2 regions of the Methylobacterium sp. 77 genome follow, and region 1 is predicted to be linked to the other one. Evidence: predicted binding sites of a transcription regulator. Region 1 holds the regulator's gene; the other holds the start of a gene.
The links. Region 1 encodes HrcA, which represses chaperone genes, less so after heat shock. Its sites were predicted from a motif close to GTTAGCACTCNCNNNNNGNGAGTGCTAAC; they were not measured.

Region 1 (3,411 bases):
GAAGCCGGCCGAGGTCACGGTGTCTGCGGCCGGCGGCAGATGGTCTTCGAGGTCGGCGCCCTCTCGATCACGACGATCTCCAGCGCGGCCGCTTACCGGCTGGAAGACATCACCTTTACCGCTCTCGTCGTGCCGCGCAGGCTTCTCGAAGCCGCGATGGGCCCGGTCGATCCGATCGACGGGCTCGTCTTCAAACCGGAAACTCCGGAGGCGCTGATCGTCAGCGCGCATATCCGCACCCTTCTCGACCTGCCGGAACTGCTCACATCCGCCAAAGCCGCGCTGGCCGGACGGAGCAGCCTTCAACTCCTCGCGGCCTGCTTCAGCAAGACCGCTCCGAACCTCGCCATCGGGGTCGATCTCGATGCCGAGATCGCCAAGGAGATCCGGCGCTATATCGAGGATCACCTCGCCGATCCCGACTTGGACGCCGCCCTGATCTGTCGGCATTTCGGCCTGTCCCGCTCGCGGCTCTACCGGGTGATGAGCGCGACGGGCGATGTCGCTGCCGTTATCCGACGGCTGCGCCTGGCGCGTGCGCATCGCGAGATCGCCGCGCGACGGAAGACCGATATCCCGATGACCGAGATCGCGGCGTGTTTCGGTTTCAAACAGGAGCGCAGCTTCCGCAGGGCCTTCCAGCAGGCCTTCGGTTACTCACCCACCGACCTTCGCGGACGGGTGCGCAACGGCGCTTCGACCTCGCTCCCCGAAGCCGGCGCCGTCATCGATGACTGGTTCAACGATCTCTAGGCCGAGGCGAGGCGATCGGCACCACCTCGCTCAAGCAAGTGCTGCAGCGACGCTTCTCAGCGCCCGCCGCGATCCAGCATCCGCGAGACCACCCGCGCCGTGTAATCCACCATCGGCACGATCCGCGCGTAATTGAGCCGCGTCGGCCCGATGACGCCGACGACGCCGACGATCTTCTGGGAGCCGTCGCGGAACGGTGCCGCGATCATCGAGGAACCGGAGAGCGAGAACAGCTTGTTCTCCGAGCCGATGAAGATGCGCACGCCCTCGCCGCCCTCGGCGCGGGAAAGGAGTTCGATCACGTCCTTCTGCGTCTCGAGGTCGTTGAAGAGCAGGCGGATCCGTTCGAGATCTTCCACCGCACGCAGGTCGTCGAGCAGGTTGGCCTGACCGCGCACGATGAGCTGGCGCGCATCCGACGGCCCGACCGTGGTGGCGAGGCCCGCATCGACCAGACGCTCGGTGATGGCGTCGAGCTCGCGCTTCATCGCCTCGCGGCCCGCCTCGATCTCCGCCCGCAGGTTCCCGAGGGTGCGCCCCTGGAGGCGGGCATTGAGGTAATTCGAGGCTTCCTGAAGGGCGCTGGCCGGAAGGCCTGGTGGAAGATCGAGGATGCGGTTCTCCACCGAGCCGTCATCGGAGACCAGCACGACGAGGGCGCGGGCGGGGTCGAGACGAACGAACTCGATGTGCTTCAGATGCACGTTGGTCTTGGTGGTGAGCACCACACCGGCCCCGCGCGAGATACCCGACAGCAAGGTCGAGGCTTCGGCGAGGGCACTCTCGAAAGTATGGCCCGAGGCGGCGGCGCGCATTTGCGCCTCGATCCGCTCCTGCTCCTCGCGGCCGACATCGCCGATCTCCAACATCGCGTCGACGAAGAAGCGAAGGCCCATCTCGGTGGGCAGGCGGCCGGCGGAGGTATGGGGGGCGTAGATCAGCCCGGAATGCTCCAGGTCCGCCATGACGTTGCGGATCGAGGCGGGCGACAGCGCCATCGGCAGGATGCGGGCGAGATTGCGCGAGCCCACCGGCTCGCCGGTCGTGAGGTAGCTCTCGACGATCTGCCGGAAGATCTCGCGGGTGCGATCGTTCAGGGCCGCGAGGGCCTGAAGTTGCTGCTGTGACGAGAAGGGGCGCGCGCGTTCGGTCAATGGGTTCTTCCTGAAGCGCGATTGTGTCCGGCTCCGCGTCTGCGCACAACCTTTACCGCCGCGGCATCGACGTTGTCCTCGTCCGAGGCGGGGTGTTCGACGAAGCCGCGACCCTTTCGGCGAGCCATCTCGCCCAAGCGGAATGCCCTTTGCGTTGCGCTGCCGCCCGTTGCCAAACGCTGCCGCCCTTCGGCATGTGCCGCGACGAGGTTCCGCGGGTCTGGCGAAGGCCCGCATCGTGAACGTTCCCCTCGGAGATGAGCGACGCCGTGCCCGACCTCGATAGTGTCGTCAGAGAGATCGCCGAGGAGATGGCCGACCGGCAGGACCGGGGGGATGTCGCCACCTACATCCCCGAACTCGCCAGGGTCGATCCGAAGGGCTTCGGGATCGTGGTGATCGATGCCGATGGGCATGTGGCGGCGGGGGGCGACAGCGATACGCCGTTCTCGATCCAGAGCATCTCGAAGGTCTTCACACTGACCCTCGCACTCGGCATGGCCGGCGACAGGCTGTGGCGGAGAGTCGGGCGCGAGCCCTCGGGCAGTCCCTTCAACTCCATCGTCCAGCTTGAGCGCGAGCGCGGCATCCCGCGCAATCCCTTCATCAATGCCGGCGCCATCGCGGTCACCGACGTGATCCTGTCGGGGCACCAGCCGCGCGAGGCGCTCGGCGAAATCCTGCGCTTCATGCAGTTCCTCGCCCAGGACCCGACCATCACCATCGACGAGGCGGTCGCGGCCTCCGAGCTGCGCACGGGCTTTCGCAACATCGCGCTGGCCAACTACATGAAATCCTTCGGCGTCATCGACAATCCGGTCGATTTCACCCTCGGCGTCTATTTCCACCACTGCGCCATCAGCATGTCGTGCCGGCAACTCGCCACGGCGAGCCGTTTCCTCGCGCATTCCGGCCGCAACCCGCTGACCGGGCATTCCGTCGTCTCGCCCGAGCGCGCCAAGCGCATCAACGCGGTGATGCTCACCTGCGGGCATTACGACGGTTCGGGCGAGTTCGCCTATCGCGTCGGCCTGCCCGGCAAGAGCGGCGTCGGCGGCGGCATCATCGCCGTAGCGCCGGAGACGGCGTCGATCGCGGTCTGGTCGCCTGGGCTCGATGCGTCGGGCAATTCGCATCTTGGCCGGATCGCCCTCGAAATGCTGACGAAGCGCCTCGGCTGGTCGATCTTCGGCGCATGATCGGCGCCCATCAGGTCCCGCCCTGAGGTCGGCCCGGCTCCGGCGCGGTCGAGGCCCCGCGCCTCAACTGGCCGAGATAATCGCGGAGCAGCGCGACCCGCCTCGGCCGGAAGCTCGTGCCGGCCAGTTCGGCGGCGACGATACGGTCGGCGCGGAACATCCGGTGCGCCTCGCGCAGGCAGCACCAGGCGAGGACGACCAGCTTGCGGTCGAGATAGACGATCGCGAGCGGCCAGATCGTCCGATCCGTGCTGCATTCGTCCTTGTCGGTGTAGCGGATCGTCAACGCTTCCTCGCGCCAGCAG
Region 2 (3,411 bases), 1.7 Mb from region 1:
GCGTTTCAGAACCACCCGCGCAGCTTGAAGAAGATGACGGGGATGATCGCGCTGATGGCGATCAGCGAGAGACCATAGGGATAGCCATAGGCCCAGTCGAGTTCCGGCATGTGCTTGAAGTTCATGCCGTAGAGCGAGGCGATCAGGGTCGGCGGCACCCCCACCACCGAGACGACGGTGAGCACGCGGAAGGTGTTGTTCTGCTCGATGTTGATCAGGCCGAGGGTGGCGTCGAGCAGGAACTGGACGTTCTCGGACAGGCGGATCTCGAATTCGTCGAGGGAGGCGATGTCCCGCCGCAGGGTCTCGAAGCGCGGGATCTCGGCCGCGCCGAGGAGGTGCTCGCACTCGCCGGCGACGAAGGGGAGGATGCGCTCGAGGCCGAGCAGGCTCGATCGGATCTTGCCCAGCGCCTTGCCCCGGCGCCCGACGCTGCGCAGGATGCGCCGGAGGGCGAGATCGCGCCGTCGCGGGGTCTTGTCGGAACCGGCGACGCCCCCTGCCCTCACGTCGAAATCGAAGATCCGGGTGGAGAGCGCGTCGAGGTCGGCGCCCATCTCCTCCAGGGCATCGGCGAGGCTGTCGACCAGCTCCTCCACCAGCAGGAGGAAGATCTCGGTGCCGGTCTGGCAATCCCCGTCGCCCTCGCCGATGCGCTTCTTCACCTCGGCGAAGGCGCGCAGATCGTTGAACCGCACGGTGATGAGCCGGTCCTTGGTCAGGACGAAGCCGAGCGGGGTGAGCTGCGAATCGACCTTGTCGAAGGTGATCATCGGCGTGGAGAGCGAGAGGCCGTTCTTGAGGCGCCGCAGGCGGCTGGAATTCTCGACCTCGCTCAAGGCCTTGCGCGAGGGCACGCGCAGGCCGGTCGCCTCCTCGATATGCGCCGCCTCCTCCGCGCTCGGATCGTTGAGATCGATCCAGATCGCGTGGCTCGGCACGGAGCCGCCTGAAGCCGCACCGGAATGCTCGACCGCGCCCTGCGGTCCCTGGAGGCTGATCATGAGGTGATTGTCATCCGTCTGTCGGCATTCGCGTAGCAGAACATGCTGCGCAAGGCGGCATGACGCGACGTCGCCATCTTGACTCGCCAGGGGCTTGAGCCTACCTCCCGCTTGTCTTTGGCACTCTTCGCTCGGGAGTGCTAACAGCTGGGTTGGGCGTGCCCTTCGGCCGCATCAACGCCATCCATGAATTCGAAGCAAGAGGGCAGCTCATGAAGTTCCGTCCGCTGCACGACCGTGTCGTCGTCCGTCGTATCGAAGGCGAAGAGAAGACCAAGGGCGGTATCATCATCCCCGACACCGCCAAGGAGAAGCCGCAAGAGGGCGAGATCGTCGCCGTCGGCCCCGGCGCCCGTGACGAAGCCGGCCGCGTGAACGCGCTCGACGTCAAGGCCGGTGATCGCGTGCTGTTCGGCAAGTGGTCCGGCACCGAGGTCAAGATCGACGGTCAGGACCTCCTGATCATGAAGGAATCCGACATCATGGGCGTCGTCGCCTAAAGCGACCCTGCCCTCTTCCTTCTTCCCCATCCGAGCCCTTCGAGCGCCGCGACGGCGTCTCGGGGCTTCCAACCTCATGAGGATCTAACATGGCAGCGAAAGAAGTACGCTTCGGCTCCGATGCCCGCGAGAAGATGCTGCGCGGCGTCGACATTCTCGCCGACGCGGTGAAGGTCACCCTCGGCCCCAAGGGCCGCAACGTCGTCATCGAGAAGAGCTTCGGCGCTCCCCGCATCACCAAGGACGGCGTCACCGTCGCCAAGGAGATCGAGCTCGCCGACAAGTTCGAGAACATGGGCGCCCAGATGGTGCGCGAAGTGGCCTCGAAGACCAACGACATCGCCGGCGACGGCACCACCACCGCCACCGTCCTGGCCCAGGCCATCGTCCGTGAAGGCGCCAAGTACGTCGCCGCCGGCATGAACCCGATGGACCTCAAGCGCGGCATCGACCTCGCCACGGCCGCCGCCGTGAAGGACATCGTCGCCCGCGCCAAGAAGGTCGCCTCGTCCGAGGAAGTCGCCCAGGTCGGCACGATCTCGTCGAACGGCGACAAGGAAATCGGCGAGATGATCGCCCATGCCATGCAGAAGGTCGGCAACGAGGGTGTCATCACCGTCGAGGAAGCCAAGACCGCCGAGACCGAGCTCGACGTCGTCGAGGGCATGCAGTTCGACCGTGGCTACCTCTCCCCGTACTTCATCACCAACGCGGAGAAGATGGTCGCCGAGCTCGAGGACCCCTACATCCTCATCCACGAGAAGAAGCTGTCGTCGCTGCAGGCGATGCTGCCGGTTCTCGAGGCCGTGGTGCAGACCGGCAAGCCGCTCGTCATCATCGCCGAGGACATCGAGGGTGAGGCTCTCGCCACGCTCGTCGTGAACAAGCTGCGCGGCGGCCTCAAGGTCGCTGCCGTCAAGGCCCCCGGCTTCGGCGATCGCCGCAAGGCGATGCTCGAGGACATCGCGATCCTGACCCAGGGTCAGATGATCGCCGAGGATCTCGGCATCAAGCTCGAGAACGTCACCCTCCCGATGCTCGGCCGCGCCAAGCGCATCCGCATCGAGAAGGAGACCACCACGATCATCGACGGTGCCGGCGAGAAGACCGAGATCGAAGCCCGCGTCGGCCAGATCAAGGCTCAGATCGAAGAGACCACCTCCGATTACGACCGTGAGAAGCTCCAGGAGCGTCTGGCCAAGCTCGCCGGCGGCGTCGCGGTCATCCGCGTCGGCGGCGCGACCGAGGTCGAGGTCAAGGAGAAGAAGGACCGCGTCGACGACGCGCTCAACGCCACCCGCGCTGCGGTGGAAGAGGGCATCGTTCCCGGCGGTGGCACCGCCCTCCTCCGCGCCCGTGAGGCCGTTCGCGTCCTCAAGAGCGACAACCCGGACGTCCAGGCCGGCATCAAGATCGTGCTGAAGGCTCTGGAAGCCCCGATCCGCCAGATCGCCGCCAATTCCGGCGTCGAGGGCTCGATCGTGGTCGGCCGGATCACCGACAACCTCGACTCGATCACCTTCGGCTTCAACGCCCAGACCGAAGAATACGTCGACATGATCCAGGCCGGTATCGTCGATCCCGCCAAGGTCGTGCGCACCGCTCTGCAGGACGCGGCTTCGGTCGCCGGCCTCCTCGTCACCACCGAGGCCATGATCGCCGACGCTCCGAAGAAGGACAGCGGCGCTCCCTCGATGCCGGGCGGCGGCGGCATGGGCGGCATGGACTTCTAAGAAGTCCAAGACGCCCACGCTTGAACCAGGATGTCCAAGCCCGGCAGGCCGGGCTTGGATGGCGGCATGGACTTCTAAGAAGTCCGGGACGCCCACGCTTGAACCAGGATGTCCAAGCCCGGCAGGCCGGGCTTGGATGGCGGCATGGACTTCTAAGAAGTCCAGGACGCCCAC

Region 2: the regulator HrcA is predicted to act here: its motif matches at 1,121-1,149, upstream of groES (co-chaperone GroES).

What each region holds. Positions count from the first base shown of each region.
Region 1 is NZ_KB910516.1:2,888,873-2,892,283, reverse strand. It holds gene A3OK_RS0113665 (helix-turn-helix domain-containing protein) at 1-753, shown strand, start outside; gene hrcA (heat-inducible transcriptional repressor HrcA) at 810-1,907, opposite strand; gene A3OK_RS0113655 (glutaminase) at 2,177-3,106, shown strand; gene A3OK_RS0113650 (YafY family protein) at 3,117-3,411, opposite strand, start outside.
Region 2 is NZ_KB910516.1:4,551,412-4,554,822, reverse strand. It holds gene A3OK_RS0121575 (magnesium transporter CorA family protein) at 6-1,004, opposite strand; gene groES (co-chaperone GroES) at 1,217-1,504, shown strand; gene groL (chaperonin GroEL) at 1,594-3,237, shown strand.